2 regions of the Paenibacillus nuruki genome follow, and region 2 is predicted to be linked to the other one. Evidence: predicted binding sites of a transcription regulator. Region 2 holds the regulator's gene; the other holds the start of a gene.
The links. The regulator NrdR, encoded in region 2, represses ribonucleotide reductase genes. The targets are predictions, from matches to a motif close to AACACNATATATNGTGTT.
Positions count from the first base shown of each region.

Region 1: a site for NrdR is predicted at 5,071-5,088, ahead of nrdI (class Ib ribonucleoside-diphosphate reductase assembly flavoprotein NrdI). Genes of this name have one in related genera too.

Region 1 is NZ_OY725677.1:3,310,181-3,316,602, forward strand. Features, by position in the region: gene RCP16_RS14720 (hypothetical protein) at 1-463, opposite strand, end outside; gene RCP16_RS14725 (thioredoxin family protein) at 505-831, opposite strand; gene nrdF (class 1b ribonucleoside-diphosphate reductase subunit beta) at 1,360-2,328, opposite strand; gene nrdE (class 1b ribonucleoside-diphosphate reductase subunit alpha) at 2,443-4,527, opposite strand; gene nrdI (class Ib ribonucleoside-diphosphate reductase assembly flavoprotein NrdI) at 4,514-4,882, opposite strand; gene RCP16_RS14745 (glycoside hydrolase family 64 protein) at 5,532-6,422, shown strand, end outside.
Region 2 is NZ_OY725677.1:2,590,602-2,597,023, reverse strand. Features, by position in the region: gene mutM (DNA-formamidopyrimidine glycosylase) at 1-194, shown strand, start outside; gene coaE (dephospho-CoA kinase) at 204-800, shown strand; gene RCP16_RS11435 (lytic transglycosylase domain-containing protein) at 797-1,360, shown strand; gene nrdR (transcriptional regulator NrdR) at 1,486-1,962, shown strand; gene RCP16_RS11425 (LysR family transcriptional regulator) at 2,127-3,002, opposite strand; gene RCP16_RS11420 (tautomerase family protein) at 3,155-3,550, shown strand; gene RCP16_RS11415 (aldo/keto reductase) at 3,551-4,513, shown strand; tRNA gene RCP16_RS11410 (tRNA-Leu) at 4,603-4,686, opposite strand; gene RCP16_RS11405 (ABC transporter substrate-binding protein) at 4,952-5,926, opposite strand; tRNA gene RCP16_RS11400 (tRNA-Ala) at 6,195-6,265, shown strand; gene RCP16_RS11395 (hypothetical protein) at 6,363-6,422, shown strand, end outside.

The DNA.
Region 1 (6,422 bases), 720 kb from region 2:
CTAAACCATCCTGCTGAGCAAAAGCTTTTTCAAAAAGTTCAAATACGGATTCCAAATGAGGAAGTAAGTAACCATCGACCAATTCTTCATAGGTCTCATCGCTTTGCATTGGAAAAGCAAGCATAATCATTGCTCGTTCATCCAATTGCTCGATGTCCATCTCGGGAATGTTTTTCCACTTTTCAAAATCGATGCGCTTCGTGAGGTTATCAGTCTGCTTCAATTCAGGAATCTGTTCGGCAATCTCAGCTACTTTCTCAGCAGATAAATAAAAAGAACCGTATTCAGTCGCCTGACTGTCTACCTTATACTGCTCCCCTACTGGAACTAACGGAATATCTGGAAACATATCTACAATCAGACTCCACGTCTTATCAATATCTAACGCTGGCTCTTCTACATGACCAGCCAAGATGTCTTCCAAATTACCATGTTCTTGATAATACACACCCGTAATACCCATATCCAACATCTCCTTTAACAAGCATTACCCGATTATAAGACTTACGATTGCAAAAACGCTTGATACCGATCCAATTGAGCTGCTAATTCTTCAAATAAAATAAAACGAGCCGCCCGATACACTTCTTTCCCTTCCATCATTAACAACAATACCGGCGAAGTAAAAATCATATACTCTCCTGCCAATTCAGGCACATCTTCCATATACACAAATGCACCTGCAATATGCTCATATCCTTCTAACAACGTAGTTACTTTCGGCTGAACAGCTTCACAAACACTGCAATTCTGCGTTTTGAGCATTAATAACGTTAATGGATGCTGACGAACAAAATCATCTACCTGCGCTTTCTCAAAAAGTCTTTCCATTTCTATCCCTTCTTTCCCACACTATTTATAGTATATATTTCTATCCTTCTACTCACTTCCACCATTATACCTAACCTCTACTGCATTACGGATGACACTTAAACAAAATTAGATCGTTATTGCAGAGTCTATAACTCCTTATATGTACTCAACGCACATCATTCCCAACCGAAAAAAGGCTGCCTTTCTGCTAAACTCCGCAGAAAAACAACCTTTACTTCACCCTTTTGAACACATATATACGTTATCTTTATCTCTCTAATTATCTCTATTCTCTCTCTATTATCCCTTACATACTATATTTCCTTCACAATCCCAACCTACTACCACACTATATCTAATCTTTTAAAATCCTTGTTTTGTCACTCCCCCGCCTGAGCGAAGGGAAAGAAATCAATTCGAAAGGAGCGAAGCGTTCGCCTTGTAAGACTCGGATTTTGACTGCAACGCAGTCGTTCAAAAAAATCCGATCTTACCAGCGGCCGACAGAATGATTTCTTTCCCATAGCGGTCTCTCACAAAACCATTTTAAAAATCAAATTTAAAATCATCATCAGTCAAACGCTCAACGTTCATCGCACGCACATAACCATTACCTTTTTTCGAGAAAAAGTCATGTTGTTTCGTATGTGTACTGATACCGTTGAATACGATTGGATTCACTTCTTCTTCTGCAAAAACAGGATCAAATCCCAAGTTCATAAATGCTTTATTTGCATTGTAACGAAGGAAGACTTTAACATCTTCAGTCAGACCAATCGGATCATAAATCTCTTCGGTATACTTCTCTTCATTTGCATGAAGGTATGTCAGTAGACCTTCTAAGATTTCATACACGTCTTTTTGCTCATCTTCTTCCAGATCATTGTAGATTTCTTGTGCAAGTACCCCTACATACACACCGTGAATACTTTCATCACGTAAAATCAAATCAATAATCTCACCGCTACATGTCATTTTACCTTGTCCTGCTAAATAAAGCGGATAGAAGAACCCACTGTAGAACAAATAACTTTCTAGCAATACAGAAGCCGCCATCGCTAAAAATAGCTCTTTTGGCGAATTAATATTCAAGTAGTACTGACGGATCGTTTCTGCTTTGGTCTGTAGACGTGGATTATCTTCAACCCATTGGAAAATCTTATCGATTTCTTCAGTGGAAGATAGTGTTGTGAAGATACTGCTGTATGATTTCGCATGAATCTGCTCCATCATCGCCATAAAGCCAAGTACCGCTTTACGTTGCATGCCTTCGACGTGCTCCAATACTTTAGGCATCCCTACGCCACCTTGAATCGTATCAAGTAGCGTCAATCCTCCAAGCACTTTCATATAGGTGTCACGTTCAATATCACTTAATTGAATCCATGACATTTTATCATCAGACAACGGAATCTCATCATCCGTCCAGAATTGCATAATATTTTGGTTCCAGAACATCATTGTGAAATCATCATCAGGACGGTTCCAGTTGACAGCTTTGATAGGTCCACTCATAAATCAAAATTCCTCCTTGGTAAACGTTTAAGGCATACAAAAAAGCCTAAAAAAACAGGCTTTCTTGTACAGTCCATTACAGTTATATTGCTATAGCATTAGATTAAAAAAAGATTACACCGAGCAAGTAATACATTCTTCTACGCTAAGCAATTTGGTACGTGTATAGTAAAGTGATTTTAGACCTTTTTGAGCCGCATAGAGGTAATAACGAGCCAATTGACGAGTCGTTACATCGCTACCTACATGAAGAACTGTTGAAATTCCTTGATCGACATGATTTTGAATTTCAGCAATCAGATCCAATACTTTAAATTGATTCATTTGGTAAGCTGATTTGTAGTAGAAATAGTTATCCTGTTGCATATATGGCATAGGATAGTAAGTCGTTGAGTTCGCATACGTACGTGTCTCAATTTGTTCTACAATCGGCATTACACTGGATGTTGCATTTTGGATATATGAAATACTTGCTGTTGGCGCGATTGCCAAACGGTAAGCATGATAAAGACCGTGTTTCATCACATCAGCTTTCAGGTTTTGCCAGTCTGCTGGTGTTGGGATATACATATCACCGAACAAGTCGCTTGCGCGCGTCGTTGCTGGGCGATAATCGGTTTCTAAATAACGATCAAAGTATGTTCCTTTTGCATATTCTGATTTCTCAAAATCAGCAAAAGTCGTTTGACGCTCACGAGCAATCTCCATACTTTTCTCTAATGAATAGAAGTTCATCATCATAAAGAATGTACGTACAAAGTCTCTTGCTTCATCGCTCTCATAAGCAATTTTGTTCTTCGCAAGATATCCGTGCAAGTTCATTACGCCTAGACCGACTGAATGCATTTCACGGTTTGCTTTAGCTACACCTGGTGCATTTGCGATATCTGTCATATCACTTACAGAAGTTAGACCCATAATACCTTCATGAACCGATTCACGAATTTTGCCAAGTTCCATCACGTTAACCATATTCAGTGAACCCAAGTTACAGCTAATATCACGACGAATGATATCGTCTTGACCATAATCAGTAATCTCAGAAGTTTCTTGCAATTGGAAAATTTCTGTACACAAGTTAGACATACGAATAGAACCGATATCTTTTAGTGCATGACCGTTATTCGCATTACTTTTGTTCATAATGTACGGATAGCCAGATTCCAACTGTACACTTGCGATTTTGGTTAACATATCACGAGCGCTCATAATGGCTTTCTTTTTGATACGATCATCTGCAAGCAATGTATCGTACATTTCATCGATATCTAGATCATCCAGATATTTACCATATGCTTTGTATACACTGTAAGGAGCAAATACATGCAATAGTTCGTTATCTGCTGCTAATTTATAGAAGCGATTCGGTACAACAAGACCGATTGACAATGTTTTGAGACGTGTACGCTCATCGGCATTGATTTTTTTGCTATCCAAGAATTCCATAACGTCCCAGCCAAAAATATTGTAATATGCTGCGCCAGAACCTTTACGTTGCCCCATTTGATCTGCATAGGAGAAAGCATCTTCCATCAGTTTCAATACAGGCATAATTCCTTTAGCTGCACCTTCAACACCTTTGATCGGTTCACCACGTCCACGAAGTTTGGACAAGTTGACCGCTACACCGCCACCGATTTTGGATAATTGCATACAAGTGTTCAATACATGGTTGATCGAGTTCAGTGAATCATCCATTTCAAGTAAGAAACAAGATACCATCTCACCACGACGACTTTTACCTGCATTCAGGAATGTAGGTGTTGCTGGTTGTAGACGTTGTTCCATCATCGACTTAGCAAGCGTCTTGGCATTCACTGCATCTCCGCGTCCCAAATGAAGAGCTACAACTGCAACACGATCTGCATAATGCTCTAAATATTGACTACGGTCATTTGTTTTTACTGCGTAATCCGTATAGAACTTGGATGCCGCCATGTAAGATGGAAATTGGAAATCATAGCTATGTGTAATCGCATAGACTTCTTCCACATCTTGCGAAGTATAATTTTTGTACATATCTTCATAGTAGTCGTTATCAATCATATAACGTACTTTGGTTGCTGTATCCGGGAAGTTGATACTTTTACGAGCTACCTCTTCCATATATTCTACAACTGCTTCTTTATCTTTATCCAAACGGAAAAATCCACTCTCATCCCGTTGCATCAGTAAGTTGTTCAATTCAATATGCCGCAATTTTATCTACCTCCTGTTGAAATCGTTGTGCGTCTCCTGTTGTACCTGCTAATTCGAACTTGTACACCACCGGTACATTATAACGTTCAGAGATCAGATCAGCACTGCGAGCGAATTTGTCACCCCAATTACGATTGCCACTTGCTGCAACTCCAATCAAGCGATTGTGATTTCTCTCCAAAAAGTGAACTACCTTATCAGGAATCTGACCAAATCCAGTTGTGTACGTAACCAGTACAAAAGGTTCATTCAACGTCAGCGCCTCATCAATCTGTACAGCTTGTACAGCAGGTAATTTCAATTTGTTGATAAATCGTTTCACATTGCCTGTTTTGGAATCATAAGCAATTAGCATGGTGTGACATCTCCTTCTCGGTTCAATATGTAGTACCCTTCGTCCGTTCAATCACTATATAAATACAGATAACAATGCTCTAATATCATCTCAGTGTTATCTGCTCTAGTGCGTATAATTAGCTATAACCTATATATTCTCTGCTCAAACATCGCAACCGCAATATATAGAAGACTTTATCAAAGATATACGCTATATATAGTGTTGTCAATAGGAACTGAAGGTCTACACCGCCGTCCAAACATGCCTTAAAAACGGTCTAATTTTTCAAAAATCCAAGTACAACGGGGACTTATTCGAACACGTATTTTACATACATCTCGATAATCATTTATAAAAAAATAATTTTCTTGACATACTAGATATAGTGCATTCTGTTTTTCTTTTTCCCGAACATTTCCAGATTATGCAATGAACATAAATTCACTTTAAAATGAACATAAATTCCGGTCTATTTAGACGCTCAAGTATAAAACTTTAGCTGTTCTTGAACAAAAAAGCAAATAAAAGTTTCTTTAAATTAAGAAAGTTTGGCATAGAAATACACATGAGGATTACACATGGTTTTTTTCTTGTATTTATTACCATATATTGAAATAATTAAAAGCGAAATTGCAATCGCATACAATTTGAATAGGAGGATATACGTATGAAGAAAATGGTTTACTTCTTGCTTTTATCTGTACTTGTTCTGACAAGCAATCTCTTCTCCCCTGCTTCATCATCTGTATCTGCGGCTGATTACACCCAAGGAGCCACCACTTCAGGCACAACAGCAACAATCTGGTTCTCTTCGAGTGTAAATACATCATGGGTAGATATCCATTACTCGGTGAACTCGGGTAATTTGCAAAATCTGCGTATGACGTATGATAGTGGATCTAAGCGGTATATTCAAAATGTATCCAATGTAGCAACCGGTCAAGTGATCAAATATTCATTTACGTACAATAATGGAACTTCTGCTTATGATACCCCTAGCTTTAGCTATACCGTCACATCCGGTTCAACTACACCCACTAATCCCGGAACAGGTTCTGATTCAATCTACAGTATACCTGCGGCTTCTATTCCTACAGCTACAGGTAATGGCGTACTATCGTTCAAAGTACTTAATGGTACCAAAGGTGCGTATGCAAATAATCAGATTTACTGGGGCATTCTCGGAATCAATCCTGCTACTAAACAATGGAGTTATCTCGATAATAGCGGTCAGCTCAAACCTATCTCTACCGCACTCAACAATGCTACAGGGCATCTCACCAAAAATGGAGTCAATTACGCCAATATCTACAGTACGCTGGATCAGATCAATTGGGTGAATATGCCGAAAATCGATTCCGGTCGAATGTTTATCTGTGTAGGTTCACCTTGTTATATCAAAACATATGATGATGGATTTGCAGGCCCGGACATCAATAACCCTGCTGACCCTAACCGTAATATCTATTTTGATTTTGTAGAATTCACTGTTGATGGTACTGGATATCATGGAAATACGACACGTGTAGATGGTTTTGGTTTTCCTTTACAGCATCGC
Region 2 (6,422 bases):
GTGGTTCTTCGATTAAGTCGTATGTCAATGGACAGGGCGAAATGGGGATGTTCCAGCACAGTCTACGTATTTATGGTCGCAAAGCAGAACCTTGTTATGAATGCGGAACACTTGTCGAGAAGACGGTTGTTGGCGGAAGAGGAACACATTTTTGCCCTGTGTGTCAGCCGCTACCTACTCGTCAGAAACATTGAGGTGACATCATGAATATCGGTTTAACCGGAGGAATCGCAACAGGTAAAAGCTCCGTGTCTGCGTGGTTATCCGCTAAAGGAGCCAAGCTGATCGATGCTGATCTGATTGCGCGTGAAGTGATGATGCCTGACCATCCTGTGCTTGCACAGGTGGTACAACGTTTTGGCGCAGACATGTTACAAGCAGATGGAACACTGAATCGTAAAAAGTTAGGTGAACATATTTTCACCCATCCTGAAGAACGCAAATCACTTGAAGAGATTACTCATCCTGCGATTCGTGAATTGATTCAGACACGTACTTTAGAGCTAGAACAACAATATCCAGATACGTTAGTGGTTGCAGATATTCCATTATTGCTAGAAGCCAAAGGTGTCTATACGTTTGACCAGATTATGGTAGTGTATGTGCCTCAATCAGTGCAATTGGAGCGCTTAATAGCTCGCGATGGATTAACCGAAGAACAAGCATGGAAACGAATAAATGCGCAAATGGATATTGAGCAAAAGAAAAAAGTAGCTGACATTGTAATTGATAACAGCGGTACCCTTGAGGATACGTATGCTCAATTGGAAGAGTTCTGGCAGAGTAAAGGTCTTTCATGAAGAAATTGGTTCGTAAAAGAATACTTTTACCACTGTTTATCCTTGTTGTGATCGTTGTTTTTTTCAATAGTCGCTGGTTAGGTTGGATTTATCCAATCGAATACAAAGAAGAGATTCGTGCGCATGCTGCTGCGTATGAAGTCGATCCTTTTTTAGTCGCTGCGATTATTCGAGTAGAAACGAATTTTAAACCAAGCATGGAATCCAAAAAGGGTGCCTTGGGTGTGATGCAATTGATGCCTAATACAGCGCAATGGATCATGGAGCAAGCACACTTAGATAATATGTCACTGGAAACAGTGAAGCATGAGATCGATCCCAATATCCAGATCGGTACATGGTATCTAAGACAGCTCAATCGTCAGTTCGATGGCAATAAGGTGGCTGTGATTGCGGCGTACAATGCAGGGCCTGGCAATGTGAAATCATGGCTCAGTTCCGGTAAATGGGATGGCACACTAGAAGATGCCAAAGATATTCCTTTTGGCGAAACAAGACATTATGTTCAACGTGTATTATATTATTATAAGCAGTATACTGAATTATACGATGCCTTTTAGATCGAACAAACACTATGTTGGATTCTGGAACACATATATTTGATAATAGATGAACTATATATGCGTGAACTTGACTGAAATGATGTCCGAATGAACGGTTGGCGAGAAAGGAAGTGACGTGAGCAATGAAATGTCCATATTGCAGTCACAATGGAACCAAGGTGCTGGATTCCCGTCCAGCCAATGATAATAAGTCGATTCGTCGTCGACGTGAATGTGAAAGTTGCAATCGCCGTTTTACGACGTTCGAAATGGTAGAAGAGACTCCACTGATTGTGATTAAGAAAGATGGTAGTCGTGAAGAATTTAGCCGTGATAAGATTCTTCGTGGTCTGATTCGTGCTTGTGAGAAACGTCCTGTATCTGTAGATCAATTGGATATGATCGTCTCTGAAGTGGAAAAAAGTCTACATACTACAGCGATGGCAGAAGTGGAAAGTCGTGCTGTAGGCGAGTTAGTGATGGAACAGTTGTACCCTGTCGATGAAGTAGCCTATGTACGTTTTGCTTCAGTCTATCGTCAATTTAAAGATATTAATATGTTTATGAAAGAGCTCAAAGGTCTATTATCCAAAGAAGAGAGCGAAAATACGAATACCTAATCAGAGTTACATAAGATTAGAGATCGTAATAACGTTAGAGGATACTTGATAGGCAAAAGAGAGCATCTTTACAGTCACATGTAGAGATGCTCTTTTTGGTATACATTTCTATAAAATAATGAGTTATTCCTATCTACTAAATAGCAAATTAAACTCTCATCCTACTAACGATTGTGAAAATAATTTCGTATTTTTTCGATAAACAGTTGCTGTATCCCACTACTGTATTTCATAGAACGAAGTTGCAGGATACCGATATTTAAAGGGTTATCTAACACTGGAAAAGGCAAGCGAGTATATCCAGAGTCTATGTGCAAGGAAGAAGGAACAATCCCAATTCCATTTAACTGCTCAGCATACAAAGGAATCAGTGATAGCTGATTTAATGTATAAAATAGGGGTTCTTGCTCATATGTGCGGAACGCTTTTTCTACCTGTAATCGATACTTGCAAGACGATTGTCCAATAATCAATAAATGCGATAATAACTCGTCTATCGTTACCGTTTGAGCGGTAGCTAATGAATGACCTACTGGTATAACAACAGAGATCGATTCTTGCGCTAAAGGTTCGAATGAGAAAAGATGAGAATATTCAGAATCTGCACATAACGCAATAGTGATTTTTTCCTGTTGCAAACATTCTTCCAAAAAAGCAGAATGACCCACTGTAATCTCGCAATCAATTTTAGGTTTATATTGCCGAAATTCATTTAAAATGTGAGGTAAATGGTAGTCTGCCCATGTTTCTGTGACTCCAATGCGTAATGTGCCTATTTCTTCTTCGTTTAGTTGCTTGGCAATATCGCCTACATAACGCCAGTGCTGGATGAGCTGATCCACTTGTTCTGCAAATCGTTGCCCGGCAGGCGTGAGTGTAGCTTCCCAATTGCGATAAAACAAAGTGATTCCTAACTCTTTTTCTAATCGTTTAATCTGGTTGGTAATTGTCGATTGAGCATAATTTAGCTTTTCCGCAGCCTTGGAGAACGTTCCTTCACGCATGACTGTCTGAAAAGCAATCAATTCTGTCAGATCCATGATCCATCTCCTTTTGCTATCTTCATCGATAAAATGAATGATCTTTATGATTATTATCTATTATATAAATAGAATGATTCTAAGTACAATAAGAGCATACACAACCGCTTAGATATTTAAGAAATTTATTGATCAGATGGAGGATCAGAATTATGCCATTTACAAGAGTCAGTTATATGGAGAATCAGTACCATGCAGAGCAGTTGCAACAGATCAGTGGGGTCATTTTATCAGCACTGGTAGATTGCTGTGATGTACCGGTAAAAGATTGCTTTCAAGTATTTCATCATCATCAGTCAGAACAATTTATATATGATCCACACTATTTACAAGGAGATCGTTCAGATGGATTACTGTATATCCAGATTACGTTGAAGTCTGGTCGAGGGGTAGTCAAAAAGAAAAAGCTGTATATGCAATTAGCGAAGCAACTATCACAACAAGTCGGCGTTCGGATTGAAGATGTTTTTATCATGTTAATCGAGACTGAATTTGAAGATTGGTCATTTGGAAGTGGTCTGGCACAAATGGTAAAGGAGAATGAGTAAATGGATAAGCACCTATTAGGCCATTCCAATATTCAAGTATCCAAAGTTGGTCTAGGAACGATGGCATTTGGAAGATGGATCGATGCATCTGCTTCACAACGTATTCTGGATCAAAGCCTAGCGCTAGGTATTCATTTTATAGATACAGCTAACTTTTATGGCAAAAGGCAAGATATTGACCATATTGGAGATGGATTAGGAGAGCAGATCATTGGTCAAGCGCTGAAAGGAAAACGAGATCAGGTGATCCTTGCGACCAAAGTAGGTATGCGTATGGGTCAGGGTAAAATGGACGAAGGGTTATCTCGTCACCATATCATGCAAGAGATCGATCGTTCTCTACACCGTCTGCAAACCGATTACATTGATCTGTATCAAGTTCATGAATTTGACCCTCATACACCACTTGAAGAAACGTTACTTGTATTGCATGAATTAGTAGAGCAAGGTAAAGTCAGAGCAATCGGGTGTTCTAACTTTGCTGTAGATCAGTTACGTGCTGCTTACAAGTTCAGTGATACGCATCAATGGACACCTTTTACTTCTATTCAATCTGAGCTTAATGTGCTGACTCGAGATATAGAGCAAGACGTGTTTCCTTATGCGGATCAAGTTGGAATCGGGAAGATTATTTACAGTCCACTGGCAAGAGGGATATTATCAGGACGTTATTCATCGCTACAAGATATTCCTCCTGAAAGTCGTATGGGCAAAGGCGAAGAACGAATGAAGCATTATTTTACAGAAGAAAATTTTACAAAAGTGGATAAATACCGTGTGATAGCAGAAGAAGTAGGGGTTACACTGGCGCAGTTAATATTATGGTGGACGATAGAACATCCACAAATAGATTCGATGTTAATCGGAGCAAATCGTACAGCGCATATCGATGAGATCGAACAGGTGATGTCATTAGGAATTATGCCTGCATCCCTATGGGAGCAGATAGCTTCTATAGATTGAATAGCACAGAGATTGAAATATAAAAAGGAACTGAAATATAAAAAAGCCCATCCCGCAATAGACGAGACAAGCTTAGTAAACGATAAGTATGCGGTCAAGAGGACTCGAACCTCCACGGGGGTAAGCCCACACGGACCTGAACCGTGCGCGTCTGCCAATTCCGCCATGACCGCGAATATGTAACTTCCACATGTTCATGATGTCTATCTGAGAAGTTAATGTGGGAGTGGTGAACAAATCACCGTAACTAAGATTATATCGGATTTGAAAAGTGAATACAAGTTTTTTGCTTGTCTGATCCATACCATTCGTACAACAATAAAACAACGATGAATCGTATATACTGTTCCCTTGATCGCTCAAAGGAGACACCGATTCATCGTTGTTTGTTATATCAAAAAGATTTTAATCCATCGAGCGTTGAGAAGACAGACTAGATTAAGATGTACCCTGTACTTTTTTCAAAATCGTTTCTAATACATAGGTCTTAGCAGGAGGAGTATTATTGAAAAAGCTAGGATCCACAATATAAACATGCCCATTCTGTACTGCTGTTAACTGGTTCCATGTTGCACCATCTGCTGTTGCGGTCATTCGCTTGGTCAAAGCGTCAGGTGTATCACCAGCAACGCCTGTAGAGATAAACAGATAATCTGGATTGGTGCTTTGCAACTGAGCAACTGTTGCCGGAGCTGATACCGCATCTGTTGGCAATGTAGCTGGAGCTTTAAGCGCCATATCCTGATACATGACTTCGCCTACACCATTTTTGGCATTGTTGTATAACATCATGCCGTCTTTGGTAATTGAAGCTGCGGCTACTGTAGATGTTCCGATAATAGGTGTTAGCTTGGATTTACTTGCATTGGTCGCTTGTTGGAAAGCGTTGAGATATTGTTTGACAGCCGTTTCTTTATCTACAATCGTTCCATAGTTATACAGTTCACTGCGCCAGTCGTTAGTTTGTGCGATATAGATCGTTGGTGCGATTTTGGACAATTCATCATAGACTGCACGATCACTATTATCAGTGAAGATGAGATCAGGCTTTTGCCCTTTCAATGCAGATAGATTAATCTCGGTACCTTTGCCTTCGATGAGTGAAATATTATTCTTTTCTTCATCTGTCATATAGATAGGAAAAGGATTGCTTTCAGTCGGCTTAGGAGCCAGCGCCACATTCACATCAATCGCATTCAGGTAATCCAGTGCATATTGACTAGTAACTGCAATACGCTTCGGAGAAACGGGAATACTTACCGTTCCAAAAGAATCATTGATCGGCATCGTTTTGATCCCATTGGGATTGAAAATATCGGCACGCGTTTCTTTAGGCTGTCCGCAAGCCGTCAAAAAAACCAACATTAGGAGTAATCCCAATCCTGCTTTGGCATAAGTGGTATTAAATTTCAATGCATTTCGCCTCTTTTCTGAGTACTATACTTCATTATACCAATACACACAGAACCAAAGTCAACGCTTCCGCCCAACTGTCACCCGCTTGTCACAGACTGCGGGGGTAGAGGTGTGAATTGAGATTGCAGGAAGGGAAGAAAGAGGTGTAAAAGGATCTTTCTTGACGAGGTATAGGTGGATGTGATAAATTAATGTAGTTGTTGCTTTATGTATTTGTTCTCTCCACATGATTATGAGAGAAATAGGTTGAGTTATAACTAAACATGGGGCTATAGTTTAGGGGGAAAATAGGTCGCTGGCAGCGATCAGTCGGCGGTTCGATTCCGCCTAGCTCCATAAAATAAAAATCCGTTAGACACTTTTCGTGTTTAGCGGATTTTTTGCGTATAATAGACTCATTCCAATACATAACACTTACAGGAGGTTCCAACCCATGTCTTACCAACAACTCACTTATACCATCGACAGCAACGGCACGATCTACGATAATGAC